One region of the Streptomyces sp. NPDC001536 genome, then DNA from elsewhere that is predicted to be linked to it. Evidence: riboswitches for the same ligand, from Rfam matches in the RefSeq annotation. Region 1 holds a riboswitch; each other region holds the start of a gene.
The links. Region 1 has a riboswitch for cyclic di-AMP ahead of ACFY0U_RS18700 (peptidoglycan DD-metalloendopeptidase family protein). Riboswitches for the same ligand answer to the same signal wherever they lie in the genome.
Positions count from the first base shown of each region.

Region 2: linked by a shared signal. The riboswitch ahead of ACFY0U_RS38690 (transglycosylase SLT domain-containing protein) and the one ahead of ACFY0U_RS18700 (peptidoglycan DD-metalloendopeptidase family protein) in region 1 are both predicted to bind cyclic di-AMP.
Region 3: linked by a shared signal. The riboswitch ahead of ACFY0U_RS13030 (transglycosylase family protein) and the one ahead of ACFY0U_RS18700 (peptidoglycan DD-metalloendopeptidase family protein) in region 1 are both predicted to bind cyclic di-AMP.
Region 4: linked by a shared signal. The riboswitch ahead of ACFY0U_RS24455 (NlpC/P60 family protein) and the one ahead of ACFY0U_RS18700 (peptidoglycan DD-metalloendopeptidase family protein) in region 1 are both predicted to bind cyclic di-AMP.

Region 1 covers NZ_JBIAVQ010000006.1:175,595-177,785, forward strand. The annotation lists gene ACFY0U_RS18700 (peptidoglycan DD-metalloendopeptidase family protein) at 87-1,064, opposite strand; cyclic di-AMP (ydaO/yuaA leader) riboswitch at 1,069-1,252, opposite strand; gene ACFY0U_RS18705 (alpha-galactosidase) at 1,543-2,191, opposite strand, start outside.
Region 2 covers NZ_JBIAVQ010000019.1:55,781-57,971, forward strand. The annotation lists gene ACFY0U_RS38680 (HAD family hydrolase) at 1-86, shown strand, start outside; gene ACFY0U_RS38685 (hypothetical protein) at 83-340, shown strand; gene ACFY0U_RS38690 (transglycosylase SLT domain-containing protein) at 337-816, opposite strand; cyclic di-AMP (ydaO/yuaA leader) riboswitch at 818-1,014, opposite strand; gene ACFY0U_RS38695 (CocE/NonD family hydrolase) at 1,269-2,191, opposite strand, start outside.
Region 3 covers NZ_JBIAVQ010000004.1:35,690-37,880, reverse strand. The annotation lists gene ACFY0U_RS13035 (transglycosylase family protein) at 1-820, shown strand, start outside; cyclic di-AMP (ydaO/yuaA leader) riboswitch at 1,025-1,203, shown strand; gene ACFY0U_RS13030 (transglycosylase family protein) at 1,207-1,890, shown strand.
Region 4 covers NZ_JBIAVQ010000009.1:93,095-95,285, reverse strand. The annotation lists gene ACFY0U_RS24460 (ScyD/ScyE family protein) at 1-684, opposite strand, end outside; cyclic di-AMP (ydaO/yuaA leader) riboswitch at 949-1,116, shown strand; gene ACFY0U_RS24455 (NlpC/P60 family protein) at 1,125-2,191, shown strand, end outside.

The sequences.
Region 1 (2,191 bases):
AACCCGCAAGACCGGACAGCGAAGACACCGAAGGCCGGACCCGGGGATCGGGATCCGGCCTTCGGTGGCACAGAGGGAGGGCGGCGTCAGCTGACGGAGACGCCCTTCGCGCGGAGGTAGGCGACCGGGTCCACGTCCGAGCCGTAGTCCGGCGTGGTGCGGATCTCGAAGTGGAGGTGCGGGCCGGTCACATTGCCGGTCGCGCCGGAGAGGCCGACCTGCTGGCCCTCGGTGACGGTCTGGCCGGAGGACACCGAGAGCGAGGAGAGGTGGGCGTACTGGGCGTAGTAGCCGTCGGCGAGCTTGATGACGACCTGGTTGCCGTACGCGCCGCCCCAGCCGGCCGAGACGACCGTGCCCGCGCCGACGGCCTTGAGCGAGGTACCGGTCGGGACGACGAAGTCGACACCCGTGTGGTAGCCGCTGGACCACATGCTGCCGGACATCCGGTACGGGGTGCCGACGGTGGCGCCGGCCACGGGGAGAGTGAAGCCGCCGGCGCTGGCCGTCTCGCTGCTCTGCGTCGCCGCCGTCGTGTTCGACGAGGACGACTTGGAGGACTCGGTGGAGGCGGACGAGTCGGACGAAGAGGACTTCTGCTTCTCCGCCGACTTCTGCTTCTCCGCCGGCTGCTCCGCGCTCGCGGACTTCTCCGTGCTCGCCGCGGCCTTCTTGCCGATGGTGAGCTTCAGACCGGGGTGGATCAGCGACGGGTCGGAGCCGACGGCCTCACGGTTGTCCGAGTAGAGCTTCTTCCAGCCGCCGGTGACGTTCTGCTCGTCGGCGATCTTCGAGAGATAGTCACCGGACCGCACCGAATAGGTGCGCACGGTCGCGGTGTTCGCGGCGCTCTTCTTCTCCGCGGCCTTCTTCTCGGTGGCCGTCTTCTCGGCGACCGGAAGGGACTGGACGGCCTTTTCCGAAACGGACTGCGGGGTGGCCGCGTGGGCGCCTGCGGCACCCATCAGCGGGAGGGCGAGTGCGGCGCCACCCGTGCCGGCGACGGCGATCGAACGAGTGAGGCGCTGGGCCTTCGGACGGCGGTGCTTACCCTTCGCGGGCATGGCGAATTCCTCTCCGGCGCCTACGAGGTGAGCTGTCGGGTTCGGGCTGGAGATGCCCGGCCGCACCGAAATGCGACTTAACCCCTAGCCGTTCCGGAGACCGGAACAGGCGGTTGTACCTGTGGGTCCCCCGCTCCTGCCGTTCACGGGTGAGTTGTGCGGTCCCCGGGCGGCGGCAGGATTGGGCGTCCGTCCGGATTGATGGCGAACGTAAGCGAGCAAGACGCAAAGGGACAAGCGAGAGGTTCCACCTGAATGCGTTCCTCTTGATCCGCTGTGAGAATTACCGGTCACCCTGCGTGAATTACGCACGCCTCCCGCCATGCAAAACCCCAGGAAAAGAACGGGAATTACGTGAACATGACGGGCGACGCACGGTCACGGCTATGACGCTCCTCACGTGGCACATTCACAGCGTCCTTTATTCCAGAGCGAGTTGGAATGAAGGATGAGGAACGCGCCAATTCGGACAGACGACTCAGATGCGGCGCAGCCGGAGAACTGCCGCATCCAGGTCGCCGCGCAATCCGACGTGAAGTCCGTGATGCAGCAATACAGCACCCCTGTGAACTTCGCCCGTTTCGAGGCATTCGTACGACGCTGTCGGGTCGAGCCCGCGCAGCCGCAGCGCCGGTACGGGCTCGCCGTAGCTCTGCGCCTGGAGCCAGGCGAGGACGACGGTCTCGTCCCCGAGGACGTACTGGACGGCGCTGAGCCCGCCCCGCGGCGGCCGCAGCCGGTGGAGGTCACCGCGCTGCACCACGGGCCGGATCCCCTTGTAGAGATCCACCCACTGGCGGGCCTCGGCGAGCTCCGCCTCGCTCCACCGCGTGAGGTCGCCGCCCACGCCGAGCACCCCGGCCATGGCGCTGACGAACCGGAAGCGCAGCGAGCTGACCCGGCCGTTGAGCATGGCGTTCGGGCTGTCGGTCACCCAGGCGGCCATCACGCGCGCGGGGTGGATCTGACCGAAGCCGTGCTGGATGGCGAGCCGGTCCAGCGGGTCGGTGTTGTCGGAGGTCCACACCTGGTCCGTACGGCTCATGACCCCGAGGTCGATCCGGCCGCCCCCGCCCGAGCAGGACTCGAAGGCGACGCCCGGGTGGGCGGCGCGCAGCCGGTCCAAC
Region 2 (2,191 bases), on a different contig from region 1:
TGACGTTGTCGAACGAGGACGACGGCATCGCGGTCGTCCTGGAGAGGCTGTTCCAGGAAAACCTGCTCGGGAACGGGGTCCGGTGAAGATCGACCTGACGGACGACCAGGCACTCGTCCTGTCCGACTGGCTCGATCGGGTCATGCACCGCAGGGAGTTCTCGGCGGTCGTCGACGATCGTGCCGTCTGGTCCCCGCTGTTGCGCATCAGCGGGTCGCTGGAGACACAGCTCTCGTCGATCCTCGATGCCTCGTACGGCGAGCAACTGGAAGCGGCCCGCCGACGGTTGATCGGCGAGCTGGGCGACTTCGGTGAGCCGCCCAGCGGTCGCTCGTCCTAGTACGCGCCCCACACGTTGTCGATCGACCCGTACCGCTGCGCCGCGTAGTTGCAGGCCGCGGTGATGTTGGCGACCGGGTCGTACGGGTCCCAGGAGGTGCCCGAGACGTGGTACGCCTGGAAGGTGGGGTCGATGACCTGGAGGAGGCCCTTGGAGGGGGTGCCGGCGGCGGCGTTGGAGTCCCAGTTGTTGATGGCGTAGGGGTTGCCGGAGGACTCGCGGATGATGTTGCGGTAGATGCCGTCGTACGACCCCGGGATGCCGTTCTGGGCCATGACCTGGAGCGAGGCCCGGATCCAGCCGTCGAGGGTGTTGGAGTAGCCCAGCGAGGTGGCCGTGGCCACGGTCGGGGTGGCCGCGGAGGCGCTGGTCGCGCCGATGACCGGGAGCGCGAGCACGGCGATACCGGTGCCGGCGACGGCGAGCTTGCGGGCGAGACGGGACGTTCTGGTGCGACGGTGAGCGGCAGCAGGCATGACGTTTCCTCTCCGGCGCCTGCGAGGTGAGCTGTCGGGTTCGGGCGGGAGCTGCCCGGCCGGGCCGCCGTACGGCGACACGACTTCACCCCAAGCCGGTCCGTTATGTCCAGAACTATGTCCTGAACGCACGGTTCGGCGACTTACCTGGTTCCCCCGCTCCTGCCGTGAGTTCTCGTAGGTGAGCGGTCTTCGGGCGGCGGCAGGATTCGGCGTTCCGCCCGGCCGGGAACGTATGCGAGAGCACATGTCCGGAACAAGTACCGGATTCACACAACACACCCATTGACCTTGGTCTGAGGCGTATGGGGTGCTTGATCCTTTGCGGACGTCAATCGCCAACTGGCGTTTCGGGCAAGGCGGATCGGCGGACGTGATCACACAGTCCGCTCACAGGAGGCAGTGACTCAAGTCACGGAGATGAAATGTGGCCGCAAATCGGGCAATTGTCCTCAACCGGCTGTTCTCGGAATCCTCTTCTCCCACGTCCGGTGGAAAACCACCTCGCCGCCCTCCGTGCAGACCACCTCGTTGACGGCGAGGAAGAATTCCGCCCCGTCACAGGTGATCTCCGAGCGCGTCCGGACCGTCGTGTCCCAGGCCGGCTCCGGCCGGTGCAGCCGGATCGACCAGTCCGAGCGGGTGCGCGCCGACAGCGGGTCCGTCTCGTCGATCGTGTACGTCTCCAGCGCGTCCTCGGTGAACTCCAGACCGTCCGGGTACACGCGCGTGCCGCCGTACCGGGGGTCGACCTCCAGGCGCCGCTCACCCTTGGCGACATCGCGTACGACCAGCCGCTCGGGGCGCGGTTCGTCCAGCGTGGCGGGGAAGTTGACGCCGAGCGGCGCGGACTGCTCGGGCTCCTCGAAGGCGATCTCGCCCGCCGACTCACGGAACCGCACCGGAAGTTCGAGGAAGCTCCCCGCCGGCTCCAGCGCGAACCCCGCCGCGGAGTCGGCCTGCGGCCAGATCCACGGCCAGTACGCGGAGGAGACGGCGAGCCGGATGCGGTGCCCGGGCGGGAAGGCGTGCCCGATGCCGTTCAGCTCGAACGCCACCTCCTCGGTGGCCCCCGGCTCCCACGGCACCGCCCGGTCCCGCCCGTGCCGCGCCGAAAGGTTCAGCACACCCCGGGTGACCAGCGTCGACGAACCGTCCGGCGCCACATCGCAGAGCCGGGCCACGACCTGCCCGCGCGGCACCTCCGAGGTCAGCCGCAGCCGTACCCGCGGCCGCCCCAGCACCCACGTCTCCTCACCCACCGCGAACTCGAAGCAGGCCGAGCGGGCGTCCTCCTCCCGCTGGTCCGGCGGCAGATCCGCGTCGTTCCCGAAGGGGAAGAAGCGCCCGGCGTCCACGCCCGTGTGCTGCGGGG
Region 3 (2,191 bases), on a different contig from region 1:
CACGGGCGCGAGCGCGGCGGACGGGAACACCTGGGATCAGGTCGCCAAGTGCGAGACCGACGGTTCCTGGAGTGCGAACAACGGTGACGGCTACTACGGCGGGCTCAAGCTGTCCCAGGAGAACTGGGAGAAGTACGGCGGCCTCGACTACGCCACGAGCCCCGACCTCGCCAGCCGCAACCAGCAGATAGCCGTCGCCGAGAAGGTCCTCGCGGACCAGGGTGTCGGCGTCTGGGGCACCTGCGGGCTGCTCAACGGGCTGAGCAAGGACTCGGCCTCGGACGACGTCGACACCGGCGTCGCGAACGGCACCCCCTCGGCATCCGAAGAGTCGGATTCATCTGAGTCGTCCGATTCGTCTGTCTCGTCCGGGCTGTCCAACTCCTCCGGATCGTCCGACTCGTCGACCGGATCCTCCGCCGACCCGACCCCCTCGCCCTCGGCCTCCACCGAAGCGGACAACTCCGCCAAGTCGGGCAACTCCGACTCCGGTGCCGAGAGTACGCAGCCGTCCGACAGCCCCTCCACGGCACCGGCAAACGGTGTCGAATCGGACAACTCCTGGCAGGAAGGCGGCTCTTCGGCTCTCGTCGACACCGGAGCCCTCTCCGCCGCCAAGGAGAGCACCGGCCGCCACCGCGGCGCGAGCGCCGACGAGGGCTCGTACACCGTCCGCGCCGGCGACACGCTCGCCTCCATCGCCGACTCCCTTGACGTCGACGGCGGATGGCGCCGGCTCTACTCCGAGAACAAGCAGGTCATCGGCGCCGACCCGAGCAGCATCGAGCCCGGTCAGACCCTCGTACTCGGTAGCGAATAGGGCGAAAAACCCAGGAGAATCCCGGGAGTTCGCGCCACACTTCGCATCAAATGTCCGGTTTGGTGAAAGTGTGGGATGAGTCTCAGAAGCCCTGATCGTCTTTGAAATTCCCCGGATTCCCTGTCTACGGTCAACACCGCTCGTCACCACGAGCCCCGGCTGCCGCAACGCCGAATCCTGCCAGCGGCCGTACGGGAACAGTCGTCGCGTCAAGCGCCGTAGGCAGGAGCGGGGGACCCAAGGTAAGTGCCGGGCCCAGCAGTTCACGCTGGACCGGCTCGGGGTGAAGCCGCGCAGCAGGCCGAAAGGCCCAGATGCGCGGCCGGGCAACTCAACCGGCCCGAACCCGACAGCTCACCTCGCAGGCGTCGGTGAGGGGATCCACCATGCTGTTTTCCGGCAAGGGCAAGCACCGCCGTCCGTCCAAGGCCACCCGCGCCGCCGCGCTCGCCGGCGTCACCGGTGTCGCCATAGCCGCCCCGCTGATGGCGGCCGGCAACGCCTCCGCCGCCACCGCCTCCGAGTGGGACGCCGTCGCCCAGTGCGAGTCGGGCGGCAACTGGTCCATCAACACCGGCAACGGCTACTACGGCGGTCTCCAGTTCTCCGCCTCCACCTGGGCCGCGTACGGCGGCACGGCGTACGCCGCGCAGGCCAACCAGGCCACCAAGGCGCAGCAGATCGAGATCGCCGAGAAGGTCCTCGCGGGCCAGGGCAAGGGTGCCTGGCCGTCCTGCGGCGTCGGCCTGTCCAACGCCAGCTACAACGGCGGCGGCTCGTCGAGCAGCGGCTCCTCCAGCAGCGACAGCGGCTCCAGCACCCGCTCCTCCGAGCAGCAGGCCTCGCGCTCCGCCGAGCGCCCGGCCGCCAAGAAGACCGTCACCACCCCGACCGGCCAGAAGGTCAAGAAGGGCGACGGCGAGTACAAGGTCGTCAAGGGTGACACCCTCAGCTCCATCGCCGAGGAGCACGACGTCAAGGGCGGCTGGCAGAAGCTGTTCAAGCTGAACAAGGACATCGTCAGCGACGCCGACTTCATCTACCCGGGTCAGCAGCTGCACCTCAAGTAAGACCCAGCTGAACCACAGCGCCCTCACATCCGTGGTCCTCATACTGAAGGCCTCGTGAGGGTCCCCCCGTCCCCACGGGCTCCCCGCTCCGGTGCGTGTTCCCCCGTACGCACCGGGGCGGGGCTTTTTGCGCGCCCCATCTCGCGCGCCCCCGATTTCGGCCCGGTTTCCGAAACCGTCTTTGTTCCGTTCGGAAACAATTTACTCTCGGTTCTGTCCACGGGGCGGTCCACGCGGTGGCCGATCGCCCGGAGCCGGTTAGGCTCGTCTCGCAGAACACACCGCGGTCCCGGCGGACCGT
Region 4 (2,191 bases), on a different contig from region 1:
GTTCCTGTCGTGGTCCGGGAAGACCGTGAAGGGCTTGGCCTTGCCGTGCGGCGAGACGACGACCAGGTCGTTCCCGGCCGCGTCCGCGACGATCTTGCGGCCGTCGGGGAGGGCGAGGACGGCGTACGGGTTGGACTCGACGGACGCCTTGTGCGGGTTGTGCTTGAGTTCCACGGCGGTGATGTCGGCGGCGATCCTCGCCTTGCCGTGGCTGATCTTCAGGAGCTTGCCGAGTTTGTTCCAGGGCGGTGTCGTGGGCACTCCGGCCTCCGGCGGGGCGAAGGTCTCCACCCCCCAGAGCTCGCCGTGGAGGGCGGAGACGCCGTCCACGCCGGTCGCGAAGCCGCCGTCGGGGGCGGCGCCCGAGGGCAGGCCCTGCACCACCCGGTAGTGCTTCCACGCGCCCCCGTCCCAGTAGATCTCGGTGACGGCGGAGGAGAGACCCACACAGGTCTCGCCCTCGGGGCCCTCGCCGAGGCACTTCTTGCCGCCGCGGCCGGCCTCGGCGACGTACAGATGTCCGCTGTCGTACGAGAGCTGGCGCGGGTTGTCGAGACCGGTCGCGATCACGCGGACGACCGGCTTGCCTGCCCCCTGTCCCCCGGAGGCGGTCGCGGGGGCGATGCCCGCGGTGGCGGCGAGTGCGACGCCGGTGGCGATGACCAATGGTGTGCGGTTCCTCATTGCCGTATCCCCCTCACCTCGCCGCGGCATCCGACCACGGCTCGGCAGGAAGCTAGCGGCCGGAAGCGGGCGGACGTCGCCACTCCGCCAAAAATACGTACAACTCGTGGCAGATCACTCCGTATTCACCACCGCGAGCGATGCCCTGACCTAAGGTCACGAAAATGTATCGGGCCTATCGGACATCAACCTTCACAGGGGCCACACGCGTTGGCTACCGTGCCGGAAGGCCGTACGACCCCCACCGGCGAACCTCGCCGGGCCGCGCGGCCTCCGCCGAATCCGGAGCGCCGCCGCGCACCCGGAACCGGGGACCCACCGAACTTGGGGTGAATCGGCCGACTCCCGTACAGGGAACGGCCGTAGGGCAACCCTTCCGAACCACCCGCCCGAACCCGACAGCTAACTCGGTAGGCGGAGCACGGAAGGAGTCGCCACCCTTGGCGTCGCACCGCAAGTCGCCTCCCCCGGGTACGCGCGTAGCCGGCATACGCACGCCCGCTCTCGCCACGGCCGCCCTCACCTCCGTGGCCCTGCTCTCCCAGACGGCCACCGCCGCTCCCTCGACCGATGACAAGCCGAGCATCGAAGAGGTCGAGAAGAAGGTCGACGACCTCTACCGCCAGGCGGAGTCGGCGACCGAGAAGTACAACTCGGCCAAGGAGAAGACCTCCAAGCAGCGCAAGGAGGTCGACACCCTCCTCGACGACGTCGCCCAGCGCACCCAGAAGCTCAACGAGGCCCGCGAGGAGCTCGGTTCCTTCGCCGCGGCCCAGTACCGCACCGGCGCCTCCGCGCCCGACACCGCGACCTTCCTGCTCGCCGACTCCCCGCAGGACTACTTCGACCAGACGCAGCTGATGGGCCGTATGACGTCCCGTCAGAAGGACGCGGTCGACGACTACGTCACCGAGCAGTCCGCGACGATGAAGAAGCGCCAGGAGGCCACCGACAGCCTCGCGACGCTCTCCGAGTCGCAGAGCGATCTGAAGACCGCCAAGGCGACCGTCCAGCGCAAGCTGTCCGCCGCGCGCGAGCTGCTGTCCCAGCTGACCGCCGAGGAGAAGGCGCGTCTCGCGGCGATCGAGAAGCAGAAGCAGGAGGAGGCCGCCCGCAAGGCCGCCGAACTGGCGAAGCAGCAGGCGGCCGAGCAGAAGGCGGCGGAGGAAGCGGCCGCGGCAGAGGAGTCGGCGAGCAGCTCGTCGTCCTCCTCCGAGGCCTCGGACGCCTCGTACGCCACGAAGGCCGACAAGGCCCTCGCCTTCGCCCGCTCACAGGTCGGCAAGCCCTACGTCTGGGGCGCCACCGGCCCCGACTCCTACGACTGCTCCGGCCTCACCCAGGCCGCCTGGAACGCCGCCGGCATCTCCCTGCCGCGCACCACCTACGACCAGGTGAACGCCGGCACCACGGTCACCCTCGCCAACGCCAGGCCCGGCGACCTCGTCTTCTTCTACGACGACGTCACCCACGTCGGCATCTACATCGGCAACGGCAAGATGATCCA